DNA from 3 places in the Pseudomonas solani genome. Region 3 is predicted to be linked to each of the others. Evidence: predicted binding sites of a transcription regulator. Region 3 holds the regulator's gene; each other region holds the start of a gene.
The links. The regulator sigma-54, encoded in region 3, starts transcription at its own class of promoters, with help from an activator protein. The targets are predictions, from matches to a motif close to ANTGGCATNNANNTTGCTNT.
Positions count from the first base shown of each region.

Region 1: a site for sigma-54 is predicted at 3,986-4,005, ahead of glnA (glutamate--ammonia ligase). Genes of this name have one in related genera too.
Region 2: a site for sigma-54 is predicted at 2,496-2,515, ahead of PSm6_RS29485 (circularly permuted type 2 ATP-grasp protein). Genes of this name have one in related genera too.

Region 1 covers NZ_AP023081.1:1,781,672-1,787,063, reverse strand. Annotated here, with positions in the region: gene glnL (nitrogen regulation protein NR(II)) at 1-894, opposite strand, end outside; gene PSm6_RS08210 (DUF4124 domain-containing protein) at 1,084-1,704, opposite strand; gene PSm6_RS08205 (DUF4124 domain-containing protein) at 1,708-2,268, opposite strand; gene glnA (glutamate--ammonia ligase) at 2,481-3,887, opposite strand; gene thiI (tRNA uracil 4-sulfurtransferase ThiI) at 4,220-5,392, shown strand, end outside.
Region 2 covers NZ_AP023081.1:6,505,462-6,510,853, forward strand. Annotated here, with positions in the region: gene PSm6_RS29475 (transglutaminase family protein) at 1-102, opposite strand, end outside; gene PSm6_RS29480 (alpha-E domain-containing protein) at 99-1,049, opposite strand; gene PSm6_RS29485 (circularly permuted type 2 ATP-grasp protein) at 1,053-2,462, opposite strand; gene ydcS (putative ABC transporter substrate-binding protein YdcS) at 2,858-4,015, shown strand; gene PSm6_RS29495 (type 1 glutamine amidotransferase) at 4,214-4,957, opposite strand; gene PSm6_RS29500 (ribonuclease E inhibitor RraB) at 5,091-5,392, opposite strand, start outside.
Region 3 covers NZ_AP023081.1:3,533,129-3,538,520, forward strand. Annotated here, with positions in the region: gene PSm6_RS16035 (ZIP family metal transporter) at 1-183, shown strand, start outside; gene PSm6_RS16040 (HPr family phosphocarrier protein) at 278-550, opposite strand; gene rapZ (RNase adapter RapZ) at 566-1,423, opposite strand; gene ptsN (PTS IIA-like nitrogen regulatory protein PtsN) at 1,433-1,897, opposite strand; gene hpf (ribosome hibernation-promoting factor, HPF/YfiA family) at 1,911-2,219, opposite strand; gene PSm6_RS16060 (RNA polymerase factor sigma-54) at 2,302-3,801, opposite strand; gene lptB (LPS export ABC transporter ATP-binding protein) at 3,945-4,670, opposite strand; gene lptA (lipopolysaccharide transport periplasmic protein LptA) at 4,670-5,215, opposite strand; gene lptC (LPS export ABC transporter periplasmic protein LptC) at 5,202-5,392, opposite strand, start outside.

The sequences.
Region 1 (5,392 bases), 1.8 Mb from region 3:
GCCCGGGCCGTTGTCGATGATCTCCACCTTTGTCACCAGGCGATGCCGGGTGTGGCCGATGGTGAACTGGCGCAGGGTGCGCGAACGCAGGGTGATGCGCCCGAGGCGCAGGTCGTTGTTGGCGGAGATGGCCTGCATGGCGTTGCGCACGATATTGAGCACGGCCTGGATCATCTGCTCGCGGTCGATGAGCACATCCGGGATGCTCGGGTCGTAGTCGCGCACCAGCGTGATGCCGCCCTGGCTCTCGGCTTCCACCAGGCTGCAGACGCGCTCCAGCACTTCGTGGACGTTGGTCATCGCCAGGGACGGCAGCTTGTTGGAGCCGAGCATGCGGTCCACCAGGTTCCGCAGGCGGTCCGCCTCTTCGATGATGACGTTGGTGTAGTCCTTCAGGTGCTCTTCCGGCAGTTCCCGGGACAGCAGTTGGGCGGCACCGCGAATGCCGCCCAGGGGGTTCTTGATCTCGTGGGCGAGGCCGCGCACCAGCAGCTTGGTGGTCTCCTGCTTGGACAGTTGCGCCTCTTCCTTGGTGATGCGCAGCAGCCGGTCGCGCGGGTGTACTTCCAGCAGCAGCAGGGTGGCGCCCTTGTTGAGGATGGGCGTCACCGCGTAGTCCACCGTCAGGGTCTGCCCGGCGAGGGAGGTGAGCATGGCTTCGCGCTTGGTGAAGGGGTGCGCCTCTTCCACCGCCTGGCGCAGCGAGGTCAGCGCCTCGGGGGATTCGGTGAACAGCTCGCTGATGAACTGGCCATGGCTGCGCTGGCCGCTGACGGCCAGAAGCATTTCCGCCGCCGGGTTCATGTACTCCAGCCGCAGGTCGGCATTGAGCAGGATCACCGCGGTGGTCAGGTTGTCGAGCAGCAGTCGGTGCAGGGCGTCGTTGATGGTCATAGGTCGGGCATCTCGGCGATGGGCAGGAAAATGCAAGAAGCAAACCAAGCCCTGAAAAGACGCGCTGAAACAGGCAACCAGCCGCTTGCGGCTGCTTTTCAGCGCAGCGCGGCGGTGCGCGGGCGAACCAAAATGGGGAGAGTATAGAAATCGGTGCAGCGTGACGCACCATTGCGGTGCGTCACTGGATCAGAAGAACGGGAGGATGCCGATGATGCCTTTGTCCGGCTCCTTGGGCTTGTCCTTGAGCGGGCATTCGGGACGCACGCCGTAGTCGTCCTTCTGGCAGGGTCGGGCCTGGCGTTTCTGCGCCAGCGAGATGCGCATCATGTGCACCGGCTGGTTCGGCGTGCGCTCGATCACGCGACTCTTGTCGTCGATGATCTCCACCGCCAGCTGGTGGGTGCCGCGATCCAGGTTGGTGATGGGGAATACCGGGCTGCGGCCGGGCTCGCCCTGGGGCTTGCCGTCCAGCACCAGGCGATAGCTGTGGCCATCGCGCAGGCCGGGCTCGCTCATGGCGGTGACGATGAGGTTGCCTTCCATGTCCCGCAGCGTGGCGTCCGGCTCGGGCACCAGGATGCGCAGCACCTGGTAGCCCAGCTCGCGGGGAATGGCGGCCGGTGGCAGCACGGCGGGGGCCGTTGGCTGGGCGGTCATGCCGTTGGAGGGCGCCAGTTCGATGCGCTCGGCATTGCCGGGCTTGGGCCGGTCGGTGAAGACGCGGTTACCTTCCTCGTCGACATAGGTGTAGACCTGGGCCATCGCCGGCAGGCTGGCGAACAACAGGAAGAGCAGGATCGTGCGCATGGGTCAGTTGGCTGGCTTCGGAGTGGGTTTCGGAGGGGGTGGCGGGCGCAGCGCCGGGCTGCTGGTGTTGACCCGCTGCACGGTGAAGGTGACGGTTTCGCTCTGTTGCACGACCTGGTCACCGGCCAGTACCTGGACCGCGAGGCTGTGCTCGCCACGGTCGGCGTTGACCACCTGCAGGCGCGGCACGTTGACCTTCTGGCCCGCGGGCTTGCCGTCCAGCAGCAGCTGCAGCTGATGGCCCGGGCGCAGGCGCGGAACCAGCTGCACGCCGACGGAGAAGGTGCCGTTGTTGGCGCGCAGGGCTTCTTCGCTGGGCACGTCGGTCAGGCGGATTTCCTTGTATGCCGCTTCCGCCGCCTGGTCTTTCGGGGCGGCGACCGGTGTCACGGGCTTCTGCGCTTCCACGGTGTTGGTGGTGGGCAGGCTGACCTCTTCGGTCTTGGTGCCATCCGGCGGCTGGTTGGTGAAGACGGTATTGCCGTTGGCGTCGGTGTACTTGTAGATCTGCGCCGTGGCGGGGAGCGTCAGCGACAGCAGCAGGCAGGCGAGCAGGAGGCGCATGGGCCGGTCTCCTCTGGATGATGCCGCTAAGCCTTGCACCCGCGCGCCAAGCTGGCAAGTTCGGCCTGATGCGGCTGTGCGGCGCAGCCGGAAAATCGCTCGGTTCGAGGGCGTTGTTGCACGCAATCCATGCCACAAAAAAAGAGGCCTCCCGAAGGAGGCCTCTCAGTCCGTGCCGCTTGCGCGACACGTTGCCTATGCAGGCAGCGGGATCAGACGCTGTAGTACAGGTCGTATTCCAGCGGGTGCACGAAGGTGCGCACCTTGATTTCTTCTTCGCTCTTCAGCTCGATGTAGGCATCGATGAAGTCGTCGCTGAACACGCCGCCCTTGGTCAGGAACGCACGGCCCTTGTCCAGCTCTTCCAGCGCCTCTTTCAGGCTGCCGCAAACCTGCGGGATCTCTTTCGCCTCTTCCGGCGGCAGGTCGTACAGGTTCTTGTCGGCCGCATCGCCGGGGTGGATCTTGTTCTGGATGCCGTCCAGGCCGGCCATCAGCAGAGCGGCGAAGGCCAGGTAGGGGTTGGCAGCCGGGTCCGGGAAGCGCGCTTCGATGCGGCGTGCTTTCGGGCTGGACACGTACGGGATACGGATCGAGGCGGAACGGTTGCGGGCGGAGTAGGCCAGCATGACCGGGGCTTCGAAACCGGGAACCAGACGCTTGTACGAGTTGGTCGACGGGTTGGTGAAGCCGTTCAGGGCCTTACCGTGCTTGATGATGCCGCCGATGAAGTACAGGGCGGTATCGGACAGGCCGGCATAGCCTTCACCTGCGAAGGTGTTCTTGCCGTCCTTGCCGATCGACAGGTGCACGTGCATGCCCGAGCCGTTGTCGCCGTACAGGGGCTTCGGCATGAAGGTCGCGGTCTTGCCGTAGGCGTCGGCGACGTTGTGCACGCAGTACTTCAGGGTCTGAACTTCGTCAGCCTTGGCGACCAGGGTGTTGAACTTCACGCCGATTTCGTTCTGACCGGCAGTCGCCACTTCGTGGTGGTGAACTTCGATGACCAGGCCCATTTCTTCCATGGCATTACACATGGCAGTACGGATTTCGTGGTCGTGGTCGCACGGCGGAACCGGGAAGTAACCGCCTTTGACGGCCGGGCGGTGGCCCTTGTTGCCGCCTTCGACGTCCTGGTCGGTCATCCACGAGCCTTGCTCGGAGATGATCTTGAACATGGAGCCGGAGATGTCGGACTTGAACTTCACTTCGTCGAAGATGAAGAACTCGGGTTCCGGGCCGACGAAGACGGTGTCACCGATACCGGTGGTCTTCAGGTATTCCTCGGCGCGCTTGGCGATGGAGCGCGGGTCGCGATCGTAGCCTTGCATGGTGCTCGGCTCGATGATGTCGCAGACCAGGATCAGGGTCGGCTCTTCGGTGAAGGGGTCCAGCACGGCGGTGCTGTCGACCGGCAGCAGGATCATGTCGGAGGCTTCGATGCCTTTCCAGCCATGGATGGACGAGCCGTCGAACATCTTGCCGACTTCGAAGAACTCGTCGTCCAGCGCGTCGCGTGCCGGCATGGTCACGTGGTGCTGCTTGCCTTTGGTATCGGTGAAGCGCAGATCAACCCACTTCACGTCATGGTCTTTAATCAGTTGAAGCGACTTCGACATGGTGTCCTCCAGGTGGTCGGGGGTGGCTGTCGTGCGAGCCCCCAATAAAAAGGTGAAGCCGGGGCGGCATAGTCCGCCAGGGCAACCTGCCTCACAAGGGAGCAAATTGCGTGCCAGTGCCCTGGGATGGGCAAAGGCCCTAGAACTCACGCGGGCCGGGGCCTGCCGATTGATTGTGTACAGTTTTGCGCACCAATTCCGTGCTCCGTGCGTCGAGATTGCACCCGTTTGGTGCGTCGCGAAGAGGTGTGATTGATTTTGGTCAAAGCTTGAACAATTTCCGCTATAATCCGCGCCCCTCTTTTTTCAGCGTCCCAGCCAGTGCTGTTTTCATGAAACTCATCATCAAGGTCTTCCCCGAAATCACCATCAAGAGCCGGCCGGTGCGCAAGCATTTCATCCGCCAGCTCGCGAAGAACATTCGCGTGGTGTTGCGTGATCTCGACCCGGAAGTCGAGGTGAGCGGCATCTGGGACAACCTGGAACTGGTCACGAAGCAGACCGACCCCAGGCTCCTTGCGGAGATGATCGAGCGCCTCACCTGCACGCCCGGCATCACCCACTTCCTGGAGGTCAACGAGTACCCGCTCGGCGACTTCGACGACGTGCTGGAAAAGTGCAAGCTGCATTACGCCGACCAGATTCCCGGCAAGATCTTCTCCGTGCGCTGCAAGCGTGCCGGCAAGCACTCGTTCACCTCGATGGAGCTGGAGAGCCATGTCGGCAGCCGCCTGCGCCGTGAGTGCAACGCCGCCGGCATCTCGCTGAAGAACCCGGAAGTGGAAGTACGCATCGAAGTGCGCGACCAGCGCCTGTTCGTCATCCACCACCAGCACGACGGCCTGGGCGGTTACCCGCTGGGCTCGCTGGAGCAGACCCTGGTGCTGATGTCCGGCGGTTTCGACTCCACCGTCGCCGCCTACCAGATGATGCGCCGCGGCCTGATGGCGCACTTCTGTTTCTTCAACCTTGGCGGTCGTGCCCACGAGCTGGGCGTGATGGAAGTGGCCCACTACCTGTGGGAAAAGTTCGGCCGCTCCCAGCGCGTGCTGTTCATCAGCGTGCCCTTCGAGGAAGTGGTGGCCGAGATCCTCGGCAAGGTCGACAACAGCCAGATGGGCGTGATCCTCAAGCGCATGATGCTGCGGGTTTCCACGCGCATGGCCGAGCAACTGCGCATCGAGGCGCTGGTCACAGGCGAAGCCATTTCCCAGGTGTCCAGCCAGACCCTGCCGAACCTCTCGGTGATCGACTCGGCCACCGACATGCTGGTGCTGCGCCCGCTGATCGCCAGCCACAAGCAGGACATCATCGACACCGCCACCCGGATCGGCACTGCCGAGTTCGCCAAGCACATGCCCGAATACTGCGGCGTGATCTCGGTGAACCCCACCACCCGCGCCAAGAAGAGCCGCATCGAATATGAAGAGACGCAGTTCGACATGGCCGTGCTGGAACGCGCCATCGAGCGCGCGCGCCTGATCCCCATCGACCGGGTGATCGAC
Region 2 (5,392 bases), 3.0 Mb from region 3:
CTGGCGCTCGCTGTCGTGGGGCGTCAGGCGCAGGTACTGGATGCTCGCGCGAACCTGGTCGTCGTAGCGATAGGTGGTTTCGTGGCGGATGGACAGTTTCATACGGCCTCCAGATAAGAGCTGTGGATCGCTCTGGCCAATTGGCGAACCAGCAGAATGAAGTCGGTGAGCCAGCCGTGCAGGCCCTCACCGAGGATCTCGTCGATGCTCGTGTAGCGCAGGCGTGCATCCAGCTCGGCGGCCAGGCGCTGGGCCGGCCGGCCGTTCTCGCCGGGCAGGCTGGAGAGAATCAGGTTGAGCTCCTCCATGCAGGCCCGCAGGGAGCGCGGCACATCGGGGCGCAGCAACAGCAGCTCGGACACCTGGCGCGCACCGGGCGAGCCACGGAAGACTTCCGTGTACGCCTCGAAGGACGACAGCGCGCGGAGCAAGGCGCTCCACTGGTAGTAGCCACGTGCGGACGTATCGCTGACCTCCTCCGCCTCCTCGCCGAGCATCTCGTAGCGTGCATCGAGCAGGCGCAGCGTATTGTCCGCCCGTTCTATGAAGGTTCCGAGACGGATGAAGCGGTAGGGGTCGTGGCGCATGATGGTGCCGAAGGTGGCGCCGCGGAACAGGTGCGAACGCTCCTTGACCCACTCGCAGAAGCGCTTGATGCCATAGCGCCCCAGGCCCTCGCCGGCGATGCCGCGCATCTCCAGCCAGGTGGCGTTGATGTTCTCCCACATGTCGGCGGTGATGCGGCCGCGCACGGCATGGGCGTTGGTACGGGCGGCCCCCAGGCAGCTGTAGATGCTCGCCGGGTTCTCCGCATCGAGGGCAAAGAAGTGCAGCATGCGCTCGGCGTGCAGCTGGCCGTGGCGGGTCAGGTAGGCGTCCAGGGTGCCGGTGATCAGCAGCGGCATGGCCAGCTCTTCCAGGCCATCGCCACGGCCGTCCTGGGGCATCAGCGACAGCGAGTAGCTCACATCGAGCATGCGCGCGAGGTTCTCGGCGCGTTCCAGGTAGCGCGACATCCAGTACAGATCGGAGGCAGTACGGCTCAGCACGGGTCAGTCCTCCACGATCCAGGTGTCTTTGGTACCGCCGCCCTGCGACGAGTTGACCACCAGCGAGCCTTCGCGTAGCGCGACGCGCGTCAGGCCGCCGGGCACCAGGCGCGTTTCGCGGCCGGAGAGGACGAACGGGCGCAGGTCGATATGCCGCGGGGCGATGCCCTTCTCGACGAAGGTCGGGCAGGTGGAGAGGCTCAGCGTGGGCTGGGCGATGTAGGCCTCCGGGCGCGCCTTGAGGCGTTCGCGGAAGGCTTCGATCTCGGCCTTGGTGGCGGCCGGGCCGACCAGCATGCCGTAGCCGCCGGAGCCCTGGGTTTCCTTCACCACCAGTTCCGGCAGGTTGGCCAGCACATGGGACAGCTCCTCGGGCTTGCGGCACTGCCAGGTGGGCACGTTGGCGAGGATGGGTTCCTCGTCCAGGTAGAAGCGGATCATGTCGCCGACATAGGGGTAGACCGACTTGTCGTCCGCCACCCCGGTGCCGATGGCGTTGGCCAGCACTACGTTGCCGGAGCGGTAGGCCGCCAGCAGGCCGGGCACGCCGAGCATGGAATCCGGGTTGAAAGCCAGCGGGTCAAGGAAGGCATCGTCGAGGCGGCGGTAGATTACGTCCACCGGCTGCGGGCCGGAGGTGGTACGCATGTAGACGCGGTCGTCGCGGACGAACAGGTCGGCGCCCTCGACCAGTTCCACGCCCATCTCGCGGGCAAGGAAGGCGTGCTCGAAGTAGGCGCTGTTGAAGCGCCCCGGGGTGAGCACCACGACGCTGGGGTTATCCAGCGGGCTGGAGCTCTTGAGGGTCTCCAGCAGCAGGTTCGGGTAGTGGTCGATGGGGGCTACGCGCTGGGCCGAGAACAGCTCGGGGAACAGGCGCATCATCATCTTGCGGTCTTCCAGCATGTAGCTGACGCCGCTGGGGGTGCGCAGGTTGTCTTCGAGCACGTAGTAGGTGCCATCGCCGTCGCGCACCAGGTCCACGCCGGCGATATGGGCGTAGATGTCGCGGTGCAGGTCCAGGCCCTGCATGGCGATCTGGTAGCCCTCGTTGGCCAGCACCTGCTCGGCCGGGACGATGCCCGCCTTGATGATGCGCTGGCCGTGGTAGAGGTCGGCGAGGAACATGTTCAGCGCCTTGACGCGCTGGATGCAGCCGCGTTCGACGACGCGCCACTCGCTCATGGGGATGGAGCGGGGAATGGTGTCGAAGGGGATCAGGCGCTCGGTGCCCTGCTCGTCCCCGTAGAGGGTGAAGGTGATGCCTGCCCTATGGAACAGTAGGTCGGCTTCGCGCCGCCTCTGGGCAAGCAGTTCCTCGGGGGTATCGGCCAACCAGCGGGCGAATTCCCGGTAATGCGGACGGCAGTCGCCGTTCGCGTCATACATTTCGTCAAAAAAGGTGCGGGCCATGCCGGACTCCTTGTCACCACCGACCATCTTGCAGTCGCAAGCCTCGTGCCAGCGACTCAACCCTATACGTATCAATGAGTTGCACACGGACTTCAGTTCCGACGCACTGCGATGGTGCAGCTTCGGAAGCGGAACGGGTGCCACCGCCCCGTTTGGCGGCGATACGGATTAGGACGGGGAGCTGCGCGTACTTGTTCCCTAATTCTTCGCTTGTCGCGAATGCGCCCACGCAAGCAGTCTAGGACACGCCCGCGCGCCTGCCCGGCGCCATCGGTAACCGCGCTTGTCAGGCCACAGGCCCCGAACTACGCTGCCTTGAGCACCTCCCGCCTCAAGGCCCGCCCCTCCGGCGTCCGCCTCCCAGGCTCCGCCCGCAGCTGCAACAGGAGTCGACCATGCCTTTCATCCGGACCACCCTCCCGGCCTTCGCCTGCGCCAGCCTGTTGCTCAGCGGCGCGCTGCAGGCCGCCGAACCCCTGAAGCAACTCGGCGAGGGCGAAGGCGCGCTCGACATCATTGCCTGGCCCGGCTACATCGAGCGCGGCGAAACCGACAAGGCCTACGACTGGGTCACCGCCTTCGAGAAGGACAGCGGCTGCAAGGTCAACGTGAAGACCGCCGCCACCTCCGACGAGATGGTCAGCCTGATGGCCAAGGGCGGCTACGACCTGGTCACCGCCTCGGGCGATGCCTCCCTGCGCCTGGTGGCGGGCAAGCGCGTGCAGCCGATCAACGTCGCGCTGATCCCCAACTGGAAGAACCTCGACGACCGGCTCAAGGACGCCCCCTGGCACAGCGTGGCCGGGCAGCACTTCGGCACGCCCTACCAGTGGGGGCCGAACGTGCTGATGTACAACACCCAGGTGTTCCCCAAGGCGCCAACCAGCTGGAAGGTGGTGTTCGAGGAAACCACCCTGCCCGACGGCAAGAGCAACAAGGGCCGCGTGCAGGCCTATGACGGCCCCATCTACATCGCCGACGCCGCCCTTTACCTGCGCACCACCCGGCCCGAACTGGGCATCGGCGACCCCTATGCGCTGAACGAAGAGCAGTACGCCACCGTGATCGCCCTGCTGCGCGGCCAGCAGCCGCTGATCCACCGCTACTGGCACGACGCGACGGTGCAGATGAGCGACTTCAAGAACGAAGGCGTGGTCGCCTCGGGCTCCTGGCCCTACCAGGTCAACGCCCTGCGCGGCGACAAGCAGCCCATCGCCTCGACCATTCCCGTGGAAGGCTCCACCGGCTGGGCCGACACCACCATGCTGCACGCCGAGGCCAAGCACCCCAACTGCGCCTACAAGTGGATGAACTGGTCCCTGGAGCCCAAGGTACAGGGCGATGTGGCCGCCTGGTTCGGCTCGGTGCCGGCGGCGCCCAAGGGCTGCAGCGGCAGCGAGCTGCTCGGCGCCGGCGGCTGCGCCACCAACGGCTACGACCAGTTCGACAAGATCGCCTTCTGGAAGACACCCCAGGCCAAGTGCGGCGACGGGCAGTGTGTGCCCTACAGCCGCTGGACCCAGGACTACATCGCGATCATGGGTGGGCGTTAGCGTTCACGCCCACAAGAGCGGCGGCGCTGCGCACCGCTTGGCGAATGAATTCGCCCCTACAGGGTCTGCGCCTGATGTAGGTCGGGTGCAACCCGACAATGGTGCGTAACGCTGCGGGTTTCACCCGCTCTACGCACTGGAGCGCGAAGCACTCGACGCCCTGCCGTAGGGTGGGCTTCAGCCCACCGGAACCCAACGCTAGGCGCTCAGCGCGGGGGCCATGCGCAGGGGCTGATCCTGGAAGGCCAGGTCCAGCCAGCGGCGGTAGAACCCCTCCGCTACCCCGTGCAGCGCCTCCACCTTGGCCGGCAGGTCGGTGAGCATGCGGCCCTTGGCCTGCTGGCTGGGCTGGGTCTCGTCGAGCAGGTGGGCCCAGTCGGTCAGCCACAGCTGCACCAGCTCCTCGGTCATTTCCGGGTGGCCTTGCAGGGCCAGCACCTTGTCGCCCCAGGCGAAGCCCTGGTTCGGGCACCAGGGGCTGTCGAACAACCATTGGGCGCCGCTGGGCAGGTCGAAGGTGTCGCTGTGCCACTGGTAGACCGGGAACTGCATGGGCAGGTGCGCCACCCAGGGGTTGCCCACTGCCAGTGCGCGTTTCTCCAGGGGCTGCCAGCCGATCTCGGTGTAGGGCATGCGGTGCACCGCGGCACCCAGGGCCCGCGCCAGCAATTGGCCGCCGAGGCAGTGGCCGATGATGGGGATGTCCCGCGCGATGAAATGCCGCAGTGCTTCGATTTCTGCCTCGATCCAGGGCAGTGGGTCGTTCACGCTCATCGGCCCGCCCATCACTGCTACCGCTTTCGGGCGGTCGAGGTCGTAGCCCTGCAACTCGCCCTGGTCCACGCGCAGCACCGTGAATGCCCGCTGCTCCGCGTCCAGCAGGCTTGCGAGGTGGCCGGGCGGGCAGAAATCCGCGTGGGTAAGAATCAGGATATCGGTCATGTGAACCCTCCGTTTCCGCAGTCTGAGGCAAAGCCCGTGCCGAGGTCGAGTCAGGAAAATGTAAGTTTTCCGACTGCGGAAACGACACCGGCCAGCACATGGCTGGCCGGTGATTGCACAAGGGAACGGGAATTCAGCGCGCGGGCGCCGCCAATTCCTGGGTCACGCCCCATCCATCCAGGGTTCCGCCCAGTGGTACGACCAGCTCCTCCAGGTCGTGCTCGAAATCACCGATACCGGAATGGGTGGCATACATGACCTTGCTCACCTGCAGGTGCCAGGCCCCGTCGTCACGGGGGGAAACCTGGGCATTCAACCACTCGCCACTGAATTTTCGCGCCGCCATCCGGGCCCGGTCCTCGTCGGGGAAGATGGCGTAGAACTCGATGGGGTGCACACGGGCGAAATCGAAACCGCCCTCTTTCATGCGGCGCA
Region 3 (5,392 bases):
TTGGTGCAGGTGTCGGCGTTGCTGTTGCCCTGGGGCCTGGCCCTGGCGGCGGGGGCGATGCTCTTCGCGGTGACCCACGAAATCATCCCGGAATGCCATCGCAAGGGCCACGAAACCGCTGCGAGCCTGGGGTTGGCCGCGGGCTTCTGCCTGATGATGGTGCTGGATACGGCGCTGGCCTGATCGGCCGGTGATCATGTCGCGACGCAGGGAAGGCGTCGCGGGGTGGTTCAGTGTTTCAGCTCTTTCGGGCCCGGTATCTGTACCGGGCTTTCCGTCACTCGCCTTCGTCGAAGCGGTTGTTGACCAACTCGATCAGTGCGTTGAGCGCATCGTCGTCCTGCTCGCCTTCGGTGTGCAGGTGGATGTTGGTGCCCTTGCCGGCGGCGAGCATCATCACGGCCATGATGCTTTTGCCGTCCACCAGGCTTTCCGGGGTGCGGCCTACGCGGATCTGGCAGGGGTAGCGCCCGGCGACACCGACGAACTTGGCCGCGGCGCGGGCATGCAGCCCCAGTTTGTTGATGATGGTGATTTCACAGGCTGGCATCGCGGCGGGGATCCTTTAACTGAGGTCGCGGTGGCGAACCTGGACGTTCTTCAGGTTGGGTTTGAGCGCCTGGCCGAGGCGCTCGGCGAGGTACACGGAACGGTGGTGGCCGCCGGTGCAGCCAATGGCGACGGTGACATAGGCGCGGTTGCTGGCGGCGAAGCGCGGCAGCCATTTGTTCAGGTAGCCGAGGATGTCCTGGTACATCTCCTCGACATCCGGTTGCGCGGCCAGGTACTCGGCGACATTGGCGTCGAGGCCGGAGTTATCGCGCAGCTCAGGCTTCCAGTAGGGATTGGGCAGGCAGCGCACGTCGAACACCAGGTCCGCATCCACCGGCATGCCCCGCTTGAAGCCAAAGGATTCGACGAGGAAGGCGGTTCCCGGCTCGGGCTTGTTCAGCAGGCGCAGCTTGATGCTGTCGCGCAGCTGGTACAGATTGAGGTGGGTGGTGTCGATCTTCAGGTCGGCGAGGTCGGCGATGGGAGCGAGCAACGAGGCTTCGTCGAGGATGGCCTCGGCGAGGGAGCGGTCTTCGTTGGTCAGCGGGTGGCGGCGGCGGGTTTCCGAGAAGCGCTTGAGTAGCGTTTCGTCATCCGCGTCCAGGTACAGCACATCGCAGTGGATGTGGCGGGCGCGGGCCTCTTCGAGGAGTTCGGGAAAACGCTTGAGCTGGCTGGGCAGGTTGCGTGCGTCGATGGAGACGGCGACCTGGGGGTGCAGCAACTCGGTCTGCAGCAGTGCGCGCTCGGCCAGTTCGGGGAGCAGGCCGGCGGGCAGGTTGTCGATGCAGTAGAAGCCATTGTCCTCGAGAACGTCGAGGGCGGTGCTCTTGCCTGAGCCTGAACGGCCGCTGACGATGATCAGGCGCATGGCAAGGTCCTAGCGTCCGTTCTGGACGTCCACTACCACCTGGTACAGGCTGTCGCTGCTCTGCGTCTGGCGCAGGCGGTCACGCACCTCGGTGCGGTCCAGCATGCTGGCGATCTGGCGGAGCAGTTCCAGGTGTTCATCGGTGGCGGCTTCGGGGACCAAGAGTACGAACAGCAGGTCCACCGGGGCGCCGTCGATGGCGTCGAAGTCCACGGGGGCATCCAGGCGCAGCACGGCGCTGATGGGCGCGGTGCAGCCGGGAAGCCGGCAATGGGGGATGGCGATACCGTTGCCGAATCCTGTCGAGCCGAGTTTCTCCCGGGCGACCAGGCTTTCGAAGATATCTTGCGAGTCGAGGTCGGGAAGTTCGCGAGCAACCAGGTTGGCGATCTGTTCCAGGACACGTTTTTTGCTGCCGCCCGGCACGTTCACGAGGGAACGGCCGGGGGTCAGGATTTGCTCAAGTCGGATCATAGGAAGGGGAATGTCAGCGGGCGGTGGCGCCCTGCTGGCGGTTCAGCTGCTTTTCCTTGTGTTTGATCAGTTGACGGTCGAGTTTGTCGGTGAGCAGGTCGATGGCCGCGTACATGTCTTCATGCTCCGCATTGGCTACGACCTCACCACCGGCGATGTGCAGGGTGGCTTCGATCTTCTGCTTCAGTTTCTCCACCTGCATGATCACCTGCACATTGGTGATTTTGTCGAAGTGGCGCTCCAGTCTGTCGAACTTCTCGACAACGTAGTCGCGCAGGGCGTCGGTCACATCCAGTTGATGTCCACTGATGTTGACTTGCATACCGCTTTCTCCTTATTGCCCGTGTGTAAGAGACAGGCTAACGGGCCTGCCACCGGAACACTTTGGCGTGGATCAATCCGCGTCACATCAGCCGCTTGCGTTCGCTGGAAGGCGCTATCCCGAGGGATTCCCGGTACTTGGCGACTGTGCGGCGGGCCACTTGGATACCCTGTGCTTCCAGTAAACCAGCGATCTTGCTGTCGCTCAACGGCTTTTTGGCATTTTCCGCAGCGACCAGTTTTTTGATGATCGCGCGGATGGCGGTAGACGAGCATTCACCGCCTTCGGAGGTGCTGACGTGGCTGGAGAAGAAGTATTTCAGTTCGTATATGCCACGCGGAGTGTGCATGAATTTCTGGGTGGTGACGCGTGAGATGGTCGACTCGTGCATGCCCACCGCCTCGGCGATGTCGTGCAGGACGAGGGGCTTCATCGCCTCGTCGCCGTACTCGAGGAAACCGCGCTGGTGCTCGACGATCTGGGTGGCGACCTTCATCAGCGTTTCGTTGCGGCTCTGCAGGCTCTTGATGAACCAGCGGGCTTCCTGCAGCTGATTGCGCATGAAGGTGTTGTCGGCGCTGGAGTCGGCACGACGGACGAAACCGGCGTAATGCGGGTTGACGCGCAGGCGCGGGACGGCTTCCTGGTTCAGTTCCACCAGCCAGCGTTCATTGTGCTTGCGCACGATGACATCCGGCACGACGTACTCGGGTTCGCTGGCTTCGATCTGTGAGCCGGGGCGGGGGTTGAGGCCCTGGATCAGCTCGATCACCTGGCGCAGCTCGTCTTCCTTGAGCTTCATGCGGCGCATGAGCTGGCTGTAGTCGCGGCTGCCGAGAACATCGAGATAGTCGCCTGCCAGGCGCTGCGCCTCGCTCAGCCATGGGGTCTTGGCGGGCAGTTGGCGCAGTTGCAGGAGCAGGCACTCGCGCAGGTCGCGGGCGCCGACGCCGGCGGGCTCGAATTGCTGGATGCGGTGCAGGACGACTTCCACCTCGTCGAGTTCGATCTCGAGCTCGGGGTCGAAGGCTTCCACGACTTCCTCGAGGGTTTCCTCCAGGTAGCCGTCATTGTTGATGCAGTCGATCAGGGTGACGCCGATCAGGCGATCGGTATCGGACATGGGGGCCAGGTTCAGCTGCCACAGCAGGTGGCTTTGCAGGCTCTCGCCCACCGAGGTGCGGGACGTGAAGTCCCACTCGTCGTCATCGGAGCTGGGGAGGCTGCTGGCGCTGGTCTGGTAGACGTCTTCCCAGGCGGTGTCGACGGGCAGTTCGCTGGGGATGCGTTCGTGCCATTCGCCGTCTTCGAGGCTTTCGCTCTCCGAAGTGGGGACGCTGGATTCCTGGAAGCTGGATTCCTGGCTGGCGGAGTTGGGCAGTTGCTCGCTTTCTGCCATGGGGTCGGAGTTGTCGAAGTCTTCTCCTTCCTCCTGGCGTTCGAGCATGGGATTGGACTCCAGGGCCTCCTGGATTTCCTGCTGCAGATCCAGGGTGGACAGTTGGAGTAGGCGAATGGCCTGTTGCAGCTGCGGGGTCATCGTCAGCTGCTGGCCCATCTTCAGGACTAGCGATGGTTTCATGGCAGAGGGCTTAGCACCTTATTCGCCGGCGCACATGCGCCATCCACTACAGGGCGCCGAGGCGCCACCAGGAAGCAAATTATATGCCTGACCTTGAATGATTTTTCTACTGCCCGCAACATTTTGCGCGCAGGGCTGGTCCGTCAGAGGCGGAATTCGTGCCCCAGGTAGACTTCCTTGACCAGTTGGTTGGCCAGGATCTCTTCTGCACTGCCTTCGGCGATGAGCTGGCCATCATTCACGATGTAGGCGGTTTCGCAGATATCCAGTGTCTCGCGGACGTTGTGGTCGGTGATCAGCACGCCGATCCCCTTGGCCTTGAGGTGATGGATGATCTGTTTGATGTCGCCCACGGAAATCGGGTCGACACCGGCAAAGGGTTCGTCGAGCAGGATGAACTTGGGGGCAGTGGCCAGGGCGCGGGCGATTTCCACGCGACGACGCTCGCCACCGGACAGGCTCATGCCGATGCTGTCGCGGATGTGGCTGATGTGGAACTCCTGCAGCAGGCTCTCCAGCTCGCGATGGCGGCCGGCGCGGTCGAGCTCCTTGCGGGTCTCGAGAATGGCCATGATGTTGTCGGCCACGCTGAGCTTGCGGAAGATCGAGGCTTCCTGGGGCAGGTAGCCGATACCGGCCCGGGCACGGCCGTGCATGGGCTGGTGGGTGACGTCCTGCTGATCGATCAGCACGCGTCCCTGATCGGCTTTCACCAGCCCCACGATCATGTAGAAGCAGGTGGTCTTGCCGGCACCGTTGGGGCCGAGCAGGCCGACGATCTGGCCGCTGTCGATGGACAGGCTGACGTCACGGACGACCTGGCGGCTCTTGTAGCTCTTCGCCAGGTGCTGGGCTTTGAGGGTCGCCATTACTCTGCTTGTCCCGCTTGCTGCTCTTTCTTCTTCGGCTGGATGACCATGTCGATGCGCGGACGCGGAGTGCCGACGTTGGTGCCCGTGGCGCGGCCTGCGTTGACGATCTGGCGCTGGGTGTCGTAGACGATCTTCTCGCCTTCGAAGGTGTTGCCTTCCTGGATCACCTTGGCCTGGTCGATCAGCACGATGCGCTCGTTGGCAGCGAAGTACTGGATGGTCATGCCGTATGCCTTGACGATCTGCTTGTCCACCGCAGGCTTCTGCTCGTAGTAGGCAGGCTTGCCCACCGAGGTGAAGACTTCCAGCTCGCCCTGGGCGTTCTGGGTGATGGTCACGGTGTCGCCGGTGATCTTCAGGGTGCCCTGAGTGATGACCACGTCGCCGCGATAGACCGCCACGCCCTGCTTGTCATCGAGTTCGGCGCTGTCCGCCTGGACGCGGATCGGCTGATCGCGGTCGCTGGGCAGCGCCCAGGCGCTGGCACTTCCGAGTGCGGCACCCAGGCTGAGCAGTAGGGGGAGGGTTTTAACGAACCTCATGCTGGCCTCTTACGTTGGACTGCAGGATCATCCTGCTGTCATTCAAGTACGCTTTCATTCCTTGTGCCGTGGTAACCCCGTTGGCGGCGTCGATTCTAACGGCTTGCTGGGTTTCCGCATATTCCCTGTCCGGGAACACGGTCAGGCGGCTGGTGGTGAGAATGGTTGGTCGGCCCT